DNA from 4 places in the Mesorhizobium sp. CAU 1741 genome. Region 2 is predicted to be linked to each of the others. Evidence: predicted binding sites of a transcription regulator. Region 2 holds the regulator's gene; each other region holds the start of a gene.

Region 1 (2,185 bases), on a different contig from region 2:
TAGAGGCTGCCGGCGTGGAGACCGGGCCTGTAGGAGAGATCATCGTCGACGAATATTCGCGCACCAGCGTCGACAATATCTACGCGATTGGCGACGTTACCAATCGTGTCCAGCTCACGCCGGTGGCGATCCACGAGGCGATGTGTTTCATCGATACGGTCTATCGCGACAAGCCGACGACGCCGGACTTCGATGCGATCGCGACTGCCGTGTTCTCTCAGCCGGAGATCGGCACTGTCGGACTGTCGGAGGATGATGCATCCGACCGGTTCGAGGAACTGGAAATCTACCGCGCCGAGTTCCGCCCGATGCGCCACACCCTGTCGGGGCGGCAGGAAAAGATGATCATGAAGCTGGTCGTCGATGCAGCCAGTCGCAGGGTTCTCGGCGCGCACATCCTCGGTGTCGATGCCGGCGAGATGGCGCAGCTCCTGGGAATTGCCGTCAAGGCGCGGCTGACAAAGGACGATTTCGACAAGACGATGGCGGTGCATCCGACGGCGTCGGAAGAACTCGTGACGATGTACCAGCCGAGCTACCGGGTGAAGAACGGCGAGCGCGTCGGCTAGCAGCCATCCAGACAAGGCCGATGATCGTCAGGCAAATCGGAGCGACGATCGTGTCGTTGACGTAAACGTCAAAGTCGACATGATTGATGGGCAGCAGCCGCTGGTTTTGCACCGCCTGGTCATAAAACTGTAACGTGTGCCCGGTTAGCGACGCCGATGGATATTTTCGCGGCAATTTTTGCCGGGCTCGGCCTCTTCTTCGTTGGCGTCAAGCTCATCGGTAGCAACATCAAACAGCTCGGCGGCCGCCGGTTTCGCAAGGTGCTGGCCCGTGCGACGGCCAATCCGTTTTCGGCCGCTTCGCTCGGAATGGCGGCAGGGGCGCTGACGCAGAGCACGAACGCGGTCACGTTCATCTCCATCAACGCGGTGGCGGCAGGGCTGGTGCCGCTGCGGCGCATCCTGCCGGTCATCGTGTGGGCCAATGTCGGCACCAGCCTGCTGGTGCTGCTTGCCGCGCTGAACATCCACCTGCTGGTGCTGATGCTGCTCGGCTTCATCGGTCTTCTCTACTATTTCGAGGTTGACCGGTCGGACCGCTTTCGTCATGTCGTTGCCGCCCTTCTCGGTGTCGGGCTCCTGTTCCTCGGTCTCGATCTGATCCGCACCGGCGCGGGCTCGATGAGGGAAGTGGAGGAAATCCGCGCCGCGATCGGTTATGCGAGCGGCTCCTTCGTGCTCGCCTTTCTCGCTGGCCTTGTCGTCACGCTCGCCGCGCAATCCTCTGCCACGGTAACCATGGTGGCCGTTGCCATGGCGGAAGCCGGCCTGTTCGAGTTCGACATGACGATGATGATCGTCTACGGCGCGGGCGTAGGGTCGGGCCTCTCGGTTTGGCTGATGGCAATGAACCTGGCGGGCGCATCGAAGCAGATCGCCGTGCTGCAGACGATCACCAAATGTACTGGCGCGCTCGTGCTCGTGCCGTTGTTCGCAGTCGGTCAGGCGACGGACTGGCCAGCGATCCGGATGCTGCTGGATATGATCACGCCGGTCGCGCACGAGAAGATCGCCTGGCTCTACCTGATCTATCAGCTCGTCTCCGCGCTCATCATGTCTCTGGCGCTGGGGCCGGTCTTCAGGATCGTGGAGCGGCTCTATCCCGAGACGCTCGAGGAGAGCTTGGCCAAGCCGCGATTCATTCATTCCGGCGGCGAGGTCGAGGTCGAGACGGGCCTGTTGCTGGTCGAAAGGGAACAGCAGCGCCTTGCCGGCTATCTGTGCGACGCCGTCGACTGGCTGCGGGAGGACACCGCGGCGCAGCGCGCGGGCATGAACCCGCCGCGACTGCTGCTGCAGGCGGTGCCGGCGATCGGCGAGGAAATCTCGCGCTTCCTGAGCGACCTGATCGACACCGCGCCGCCGCGAGAAGCCATGGAGCGTCTGACGGCAATGAGGACCGGTCAGGACACGCTGAACGAGATGGCGGTAGAGATCGCAAAGCTGGTCGATGCGTTCGATGGCACCGCCTCGGCCGACGCGCTTGAGCCCGCTTACGCAAGCATGGTGGAGAGCCTGCATCTGGTGCTGATGATCATGCGCGAGGAACTCGAGACGCGCGACGCGTTCCAGCGGGAGAGTCTGCTCCTGATGACCGCCGATCGGTCGGACATGAT
Region 2 (2,185 bases):
CCGACCTCATCGACGAGGGCATTCTCGCCCAGCTAAAGACCGGCGAGACCGCGGCGCTGAAGCGCGGCAGGCCCCAGGTGGCTCTCGATCTCGACCCACGTGCGGCAAGCGTCGTGTCGATGGTGCTGTCGTTGAACGCGCTGTCCGCAGCGCTGATCGACTACACCGGCAAGGCGATCGCCCATGACATTTCCCGCCCGGCAACACTCACCATGGCCGATGGCGAACTGTGCGATCACGTCATTTCCGCCGTTCGGCGATTGATGGAGCGTGCGCCGCCAGGCCACGGTCCCGTCCTGCGCATCACCATGGCGGTCCAGGGCATCACTGACTCCAGCGCCCGCAGACTGATGTGGTCGCCGATCACCCCGCACAGCGAAATCGCGTTTGCCGACGCACTGGAAACCGCCTTCGGCATCCCGGTGACCGTCGAGAACGACTGCAACATGATAGCGGTCGCCCTGCGCGGTCGCGAACCGGACCGCTATCGCGACAACTTCTTCACCATCCTGCTGTCCAATGGCATCGGGATGGGGCTGGTGCTGCGGGGCGAACTCTTCACGGGGTCGCACTCGTCGGGCGGCGAATTCGGCCACATGATCCACGTGCCCAACGGCGCGCTCTGCCGATGCGGCAGGCGTGGCTGCATCGAAGCCTATGCCGGCAACTATGCGATCTACCGCCATGCGCGCGGTGATGGCGAGCATGCACTGCCGGTAGCGGATATCGACGACGGAACCATGCTGGCCATGGCGGCGGCGGCGCGCGATCACGACGGCCGCGAGCGCGAAGCATTCCAGCGCGCGGGAGAAGCGATCGGTTTCGGGCTGGGCAGCCTGTTCGCGCTGTTCGACCCGGCGCCGGTGGCGATCGTCGGCCTCGGCACCTCGGCTTTCGACGTCATCGAGCCAACGATGCGCGAGGCGATCGCCCGCACCGCCGGCGGCCAGCACAATGCGGCGATTTCGTTTGACCTGGAGCCGGACGAGATACCGCTTATCCGCGAAGGCTGCGCCCGCCAGGCGCTGACGTTCGTCGATCAGGAAATCTTCGCCAGAGGCGCTGCTGCAGCCCCCGTGCGAAGCGAGGAAGTGGTCTGAAGCGCCGGCCACAGGGCGGCGGCCAGGCCTATCCCTCCTGGATGGCGTAGCCGGCACCACGGATCGTGCGGATGACGTCTGCCATGTTGCCGAGATTGACCGCCTTGCGCAGGCGCCCGACATGCACGTCGACGGTGCGTTCGTCGATATAGATCGTCTCGCCCCAGACATTGTCGAGCAGTTGACCGCGGGAAAACACCCTGCCGGGATGCTGCATCATGAACTCCAGCAGGCGGAACTCCGTCGGCCCGAGCCGAATTTCAGACTTGCCGCGATGCACACGGTGCGTCTCGCGATCGAGCACGATGTCGCCGACCTTCAGCACCGAGGACAGCACCTCCGGCCGCGCCCGGCGCAGCAGCGCCCGCACGCGCGCAATGAGTTCGGGCGTGGAGAACGGCTTCACCAGATAATCGTCCGCGCCGGTGACGAGGCCGCGAACCCGGTCGCTTTCTTCGCCGCGCGCCGTCAGCATGATGATCGGCAAGCGTTCGGTCTCCGGGCGCATGCGCAGGCGCCGGCACAATTCGATGCCGGACACCGCCGGTACCATCCAGTCGAGCACGAGCAGGTCGGGCTGGCTTTCGCGCAGGCGCATTTCCGCCTCGTCACCACGCATGATGACCTCGACCTCGTACCCTTCCGCCTCGAGATTGTACTTGAGGAGTACGCCCAGCGGCTCCTCGTCCTCAACCACCATGATCTTCGGTGCAATCATATTTCCGTCTTCCGTCGTCAGCCCTGGACCGACGTCTCGTCGTGCTTCGGCCGATGCAGCGGCAATTGCCGGCCCGTGGCGATGTAGTAGGCGTTTTCGGCGATGTTGGTGACGTGGTCGCCGATACGCTCCAGATTCTTCGCGCAGAACAGCAGATGGGTGCAGCCCGTGATGTTGCGCGGATCCTCCATCATGTAGGTCAGCAGCTCGCGGAACACCGCAGTGTACTGGATATCGATGTTCTCGTCGTCCGCACGCAAGGTTATCAGCCCCTCGGCGTTGCGCGCTTCGTAGGCGGAGATGACCAGAGCCACCTGCTCCATCACCATTTGCGCCATCGCCTCGATGGAGTGCGACAGCTTGCGCG
Region 3 (2,185 bases), on a different contig from region 2:
AGACCTTTCATGACCAAGCTCAAGGGCGTCATCGCCGCCGCCGCCACTCCGCTCAACGATGACCTCTCCATCGACCTCGATGGTCTCGTCGCCCATTGCGCCCACCTCCTCGGCGCGGGCGGATGCGACGGCATCAACCTGCTTGGCACGACTGGCGAGGCGACGTCGTTCTCGCGCGACCAGCGGCTTGCGGCGATGCGCGCCATCGCTGCCTCTGGCCTCGACCTGTCGCGCTTCATGGTCGGCACGGGTGCCGCCGCGCTCGACGACGCCGTGGCGCTGACCGCCGCCGCCAGGGAACTCGGCTATGCCGGCGCTCTGCTGCTGCCGCCATTCTACTACAAGGGCATCGACGACGACGCGCTGGTCACCTACGTCTCGACCGTCATCGAACGCGTCGGCGTGTCCGGCCTGCCGCTCTATCTCTATCATTTCCCGGCCAATTCCGGCGTTCCCTACGCTCCCGATGTCGTCCGGCGGCTGCGCGACCGGTTCCCCGACACGGTGCTTGGCGTCAAGGATTCATCGGGCGACGTCGAAGGCTATTCCGCCGGGCTGGCGCGCGACTTGCCGGGCCTCGCCGTTTTCCCCAGCGCCGAGGCCGCATTGGGCCGCACACGGGAGCTGGGCTTCGCCGGCTGCATCTCGGCGACCGCCAACCTTACCGGCCCCTATGCGCAACAGGCCTTCAGCGCCGCCAGCGAGGAAGACCGCGCGGCGGGCCTCGCCGAAGCAGTGCGCATCCGCGCCGAGATCGCGAAGTTCCCGCTTGTCGCGTCGGTCAAGCATGCCCTGGCGCTGACCACCGGCAACCAGGCATGGAGCCGCCCCATGCCGCCGCTCGGGCCCCTGCCGGCCGCCGAGCAGAAGGCACTTGCCGAAGCGCTGCGGGAAACGGCGCTGGGTGATCGGCTCACACCCTCTGCCTGAACAATCTTAAGCCCATGCCGCAGTGCGGTGCATAAAGGTGCTGTGTCGCTGAGACCGCCGCAATGCGGACCTTTCAGCCATTGTGCACTGCGCATAGCAATTTGCGGCGAGCCGGCTAATCTTCGCGCCGGGAGGATCCCCGCCTGGGCGGGGACGACCGACGAGTGTCATAATACCGATAAGCGTCTGTAATATCCGGCAGGCGCATACAAAAGTCTCAGGGACAGGAGCCAGACATGAAAAGCATCATCGCCGCCCTCGCGCTGACCACCGCGCTCACCATTCCCGCTTCGGCGGAATTCATGCTCGATAGCCGCTTTCAGGACACCGATGGCGATTTGGTTGCCGACATTCCGAGCGATGCGTCCCAGCTTGTCGATCCCGACACGCTTATCTTCGCCTATACGCCGGTCGAGGATCCGGCGGTCTATGCCGAGGTGTGGCAGGAGTTCCTCGACCACATGACGGAAGTGACCGGCAAGGAGGTTCAGTTCTTCCCGGTCCAGTCGAATGCCGCTCAGATCGAGGCGATGCGCGCTGGCCGCCTGCATATCGCCGGCTTCAACACCGGCTCCAACCCGCTGGCCGTTGCCTGTGCCGGCCTGCGCCCGTTCGCCATGATGGCCGCCGCCGATGGCTCCTTCGGCTACGAGATGGAAATCATCACCTATCCCGATTCCGGCATCGAGACGGTCGAGGACATCAAGGGCAAGACGCTCGCCTTCACCGCCGAGACCTCCAATTCGGGCTTCAAGGCGCCGTCCGCGCTGCTGATGTCCGAGTTCAACATGGTTGCGGACACCGACTACACGCCCGCCTTCTCGGGCGCCCACGACAATTCAGTCCTCGGTGTCGCCAACAAGGATTACGACGCCGCAGCGGTCGCCAATTCCGTCAAGGCACGCATGCTCGAGCGTGACGTCGTCTCCGAAGACCAGCTCAAGATCATCTACACCTCGCAGACCTTCCCGACGACAGGCTACGGGCTTGCCCACAACCTGACACCGGAGCTGCAGGAGAAGATCAAGGAAGCGTTCTTCTCGTTCGAGTGGGCCGGCACCAAGCTTGAGGAGGAATTCTCCAAGTCGGGCGAGGCGCAGTTCATCGACATCTCCTTCAAGGATGACTGGGCCGTCATCCGCCAGATCGACGAGGCCAACGGCGTCTCCTATACCTGCGGCTGACCGCAGCTTAGACTAGGCATCCGGCCTCGCGCGGCACCGCCCGCGCGGGGCCTTGCATTGCAACCACGGCA
Region 4 (2,185 bases), on a different contig from region 2:
CTCGCGCCAGCATGGCGGGCAGCGACAATGGCGAGACGTGCCAGTTCTTCGCAAGGGCGAGTGCGAGTTCCGGCAGGTAGATGGCCGCCATCACGAACATGCCGATCAGCACGTGGTTCTTGTCGGATACGGTCGCGGCCGCCAGCGCGAGTGTCAGGGCCGGCAAGGTGCCAAGAAGGATTTCCGGCGCGAAGAAGAGCGGGAACGTCACCCGGCGCAGCCGCGCCCAACGGCTCTGCCGCATCCAGACCTCGCGCAGGCTTCTGCCGCCGAGCGGCTGCTCGAAAGGTGCTGCGACAAGATGTACGTGAAGGCCGAGCCGATTGACCAGCTTCGTAGCGGCGGCGTCCTCGGCGATATCCGCGCCCAGCGCCTCGATGCCGCCATTGGCGTCAAGCAGCGGCTTGTGCCACAGCATGCTCTTGCCCTGGGCGAAGCCGAAGCCGACGGCCTCTCCGGCATATTGCCATCGCGCCTGATGCGTGTTCAGGAAGGCGCATTCCACCTCCGCCCAGAAACTGCCCGGGCGGGTGCCCAGCGGCGTCGAGCAGACGAGTCCGGTGTTCCTGCGCCTGGCCGTCATCAGGTGCTGGACGTAGTCCGGCGGCATCAGCACGTTGGAATCCGCCAGCACCACCCACTCCCAGCGCGCGGCGCGCCAGCCCTTGACGCAATTGTTGAGTTTCGGGTTCGCGCTGATCCGGTCGTCGCCGACAAGCACCCTCGCCGGCACGCCCGGATAGGTGTCCATCATTGCCTCGACCCTTGCAATGATCGGATCGGCATGATCGGCGACGCAGAAGATCAGCTCGTATCGCGGCCAGTCGAGCTGGAATGCCCTGTGCAGGGTTTCCGCGGTGAACGTCTCGATGCCGCGCACCGGAATGACGATCGAGACAGGCGGCGTGTCGCTCGCGCTGGCGGCCCTGGCGCCATTGGGCGAAAGCCGGGACGCGGCGATCAGGATGCTGGCGAGATTGACGACAATCAGTGCCCCGCACAGGAAGAAGAGAGCTTCAGCCATGAACACCCACGCCGACGATGTGCCACGATCAACGGGCAAACGAATCTGCCTTGCGACGAACGCCGACTAAGGCTGGCGGAACACACCATCTTTGTGTGTCAGGACGACGACATTCTGGGGATTGCTGGGCCTTCGGAGGGCTGTCGGGTGGTACGGTTGGGTGGGCTTGAACCACCGACCTCCGGATCCACAATCCGGCGCTCTAACCAACTGAGCTACAACCGCACATCATCAGCCTGTGGCTGGCGAGGCTCTTACGGGCAATCGACACCGATTTCAAGCCCGATGGAGTGGATGGGAGGCCCAAAACAGGAAAAAGGCCGGCGGGAGGAGGTGCCGGCCTTTTCCTATGACAGACCGGCGGGAGGAGGTGCCGGTCTTGAGCCTGCGGATTGGAAGGGAGGAGGAATCCGCCCCGCAGGTTACTTGAAGCCTGAACGTGTCAGGCGATCTTGAGTTCCTTCACGGAGTTCTCGAAGACGTCCTTGAACGGCTTGGACATGTCTTCGGCAGCCTTCGTGGAGGCGGTCTGGAATTCCTTGGCCTGCTCGACGGCGGTCTCGACCGACTTGCGCATGAACGCGGTCTGCAGTTCGATGACTTCCGACAGCGACTTGGCGCCGATCAGCGCTTCCATGTGCGAGAAGCCGGCTTCCACATTCGAGCGCGCGGCCGAGATCGACTTCAGCGAGAACTCGCTGCCGGCAGTCTTCGCCGTGTCGAACGTGTTTTCCATGGCCTTCTGCGCGCTTTCGGCGCCGGACTTCATCTTGGCGTAAGCCTCCTGGGACTGCGCAACGCCCTTCTCGGCAAATGCCCGGAACTGATCCGTCGCCTGTCCGGCGTCGAAGGTCGGAAACTCGATGGTCTCTGCGGTCTTGGCGGTGGCTTTCGTCATCGCTGGCTCCTTTACACTGGGCCCGACAACATCTTAACGTGCCGGGCGTTTGACTTGACCCGGATATAGACCATCCTCTTGTGCATTGCAACATTTTTGTTGCGACGCACCAATATTCGATCGAGGATTAACCAAGGCTGGAGATTCAGCCGCGCGGAAGCCCGGGGTTTCTGGACGGGCGCAAACCGTGCTTTTATTAACAATGCGTTAATTCCGGGATACGCCCGCTCCGACGACAGATTTCAGGTTCGCGCATGGCTCCA

Evidence for each region. Region 2 encodes PhoB, which activates phosphate uptake and scavenging genes when phosphate is short. Its sites were predicted from a motif close to TGTCATNNANCTGTCAT; they were not measured.
Region 1: the regulator PhoB is predicted to act here: its motif matches at 687-703, upstream of AAFN84_RS13990 (Na/Pi symporter).
Region 3: the regulator PhoB is predicted to act here: its motif matches at 1,096-1,112, upstream of phnD (phosphate/phosphite/phosphonate ABC transporter substrate-binding protein).
Region 4: the regulator PhoB is predicted to act here: its motif matches at 1,120-1,136, upstream of AAFN84_RS09100 (ceramide glucosyltransferase).

The regions. Positions count from the first base shown of each region.
Region 1 is NZ_JBDOQP010000003.1:71,751-73,935, reverse strand. It holds gene gor (glutathione-disulfide reductase) at 1-569, shown strand, start outside; gene AAFN84_RS13990 (Na/Pi symporter) at 726-2,185, shown strand, end outside.
Region 2 is NZ_JBDOQP010000007.1:165,265-167,449, reverse strand. It holds gene AAFN84_RS23260 (ROK family protein) at 1-1,100, shown strand, start outside; gene phoB (phosphate regulon transcriptional regulator PhoB) at 1,129-1,815, opposite strand; gene phoU (phosphate signaling complex protein PhoU) at 1,836-2,185, opposite strand, start outside.
Region 3 is NZ_JBDOQP010000004.1:95,751-97,935, reverse strand. It holds gene AAFN84_RS16975 (dihydrodipicolinate synthase family protein) at 10-930, shown strand; gene phnD (phosphate/phosphite/phosphonate ABC transporter substrate-binding protein) at 1,167-2,114, shown strand.
Region 4 is NZ_JBDOQP010000002.1:455,183-457,367, forward strand. It holds gene AAFN84_RS09100 (ceramide glucosyltransferase) at 1-1,024, opposite strand, end outside; tRNA gene AAFN84_RS09105 (tRNA-His) at 1,173-1,249, opposite strand; gene AAFN84_RS09110 (phasin) at 1,467-1,922, opposite strand; gene AAFN84_RS09115 (PAS domain S-box protein) at 2,177-2,185, shown strand, end outside.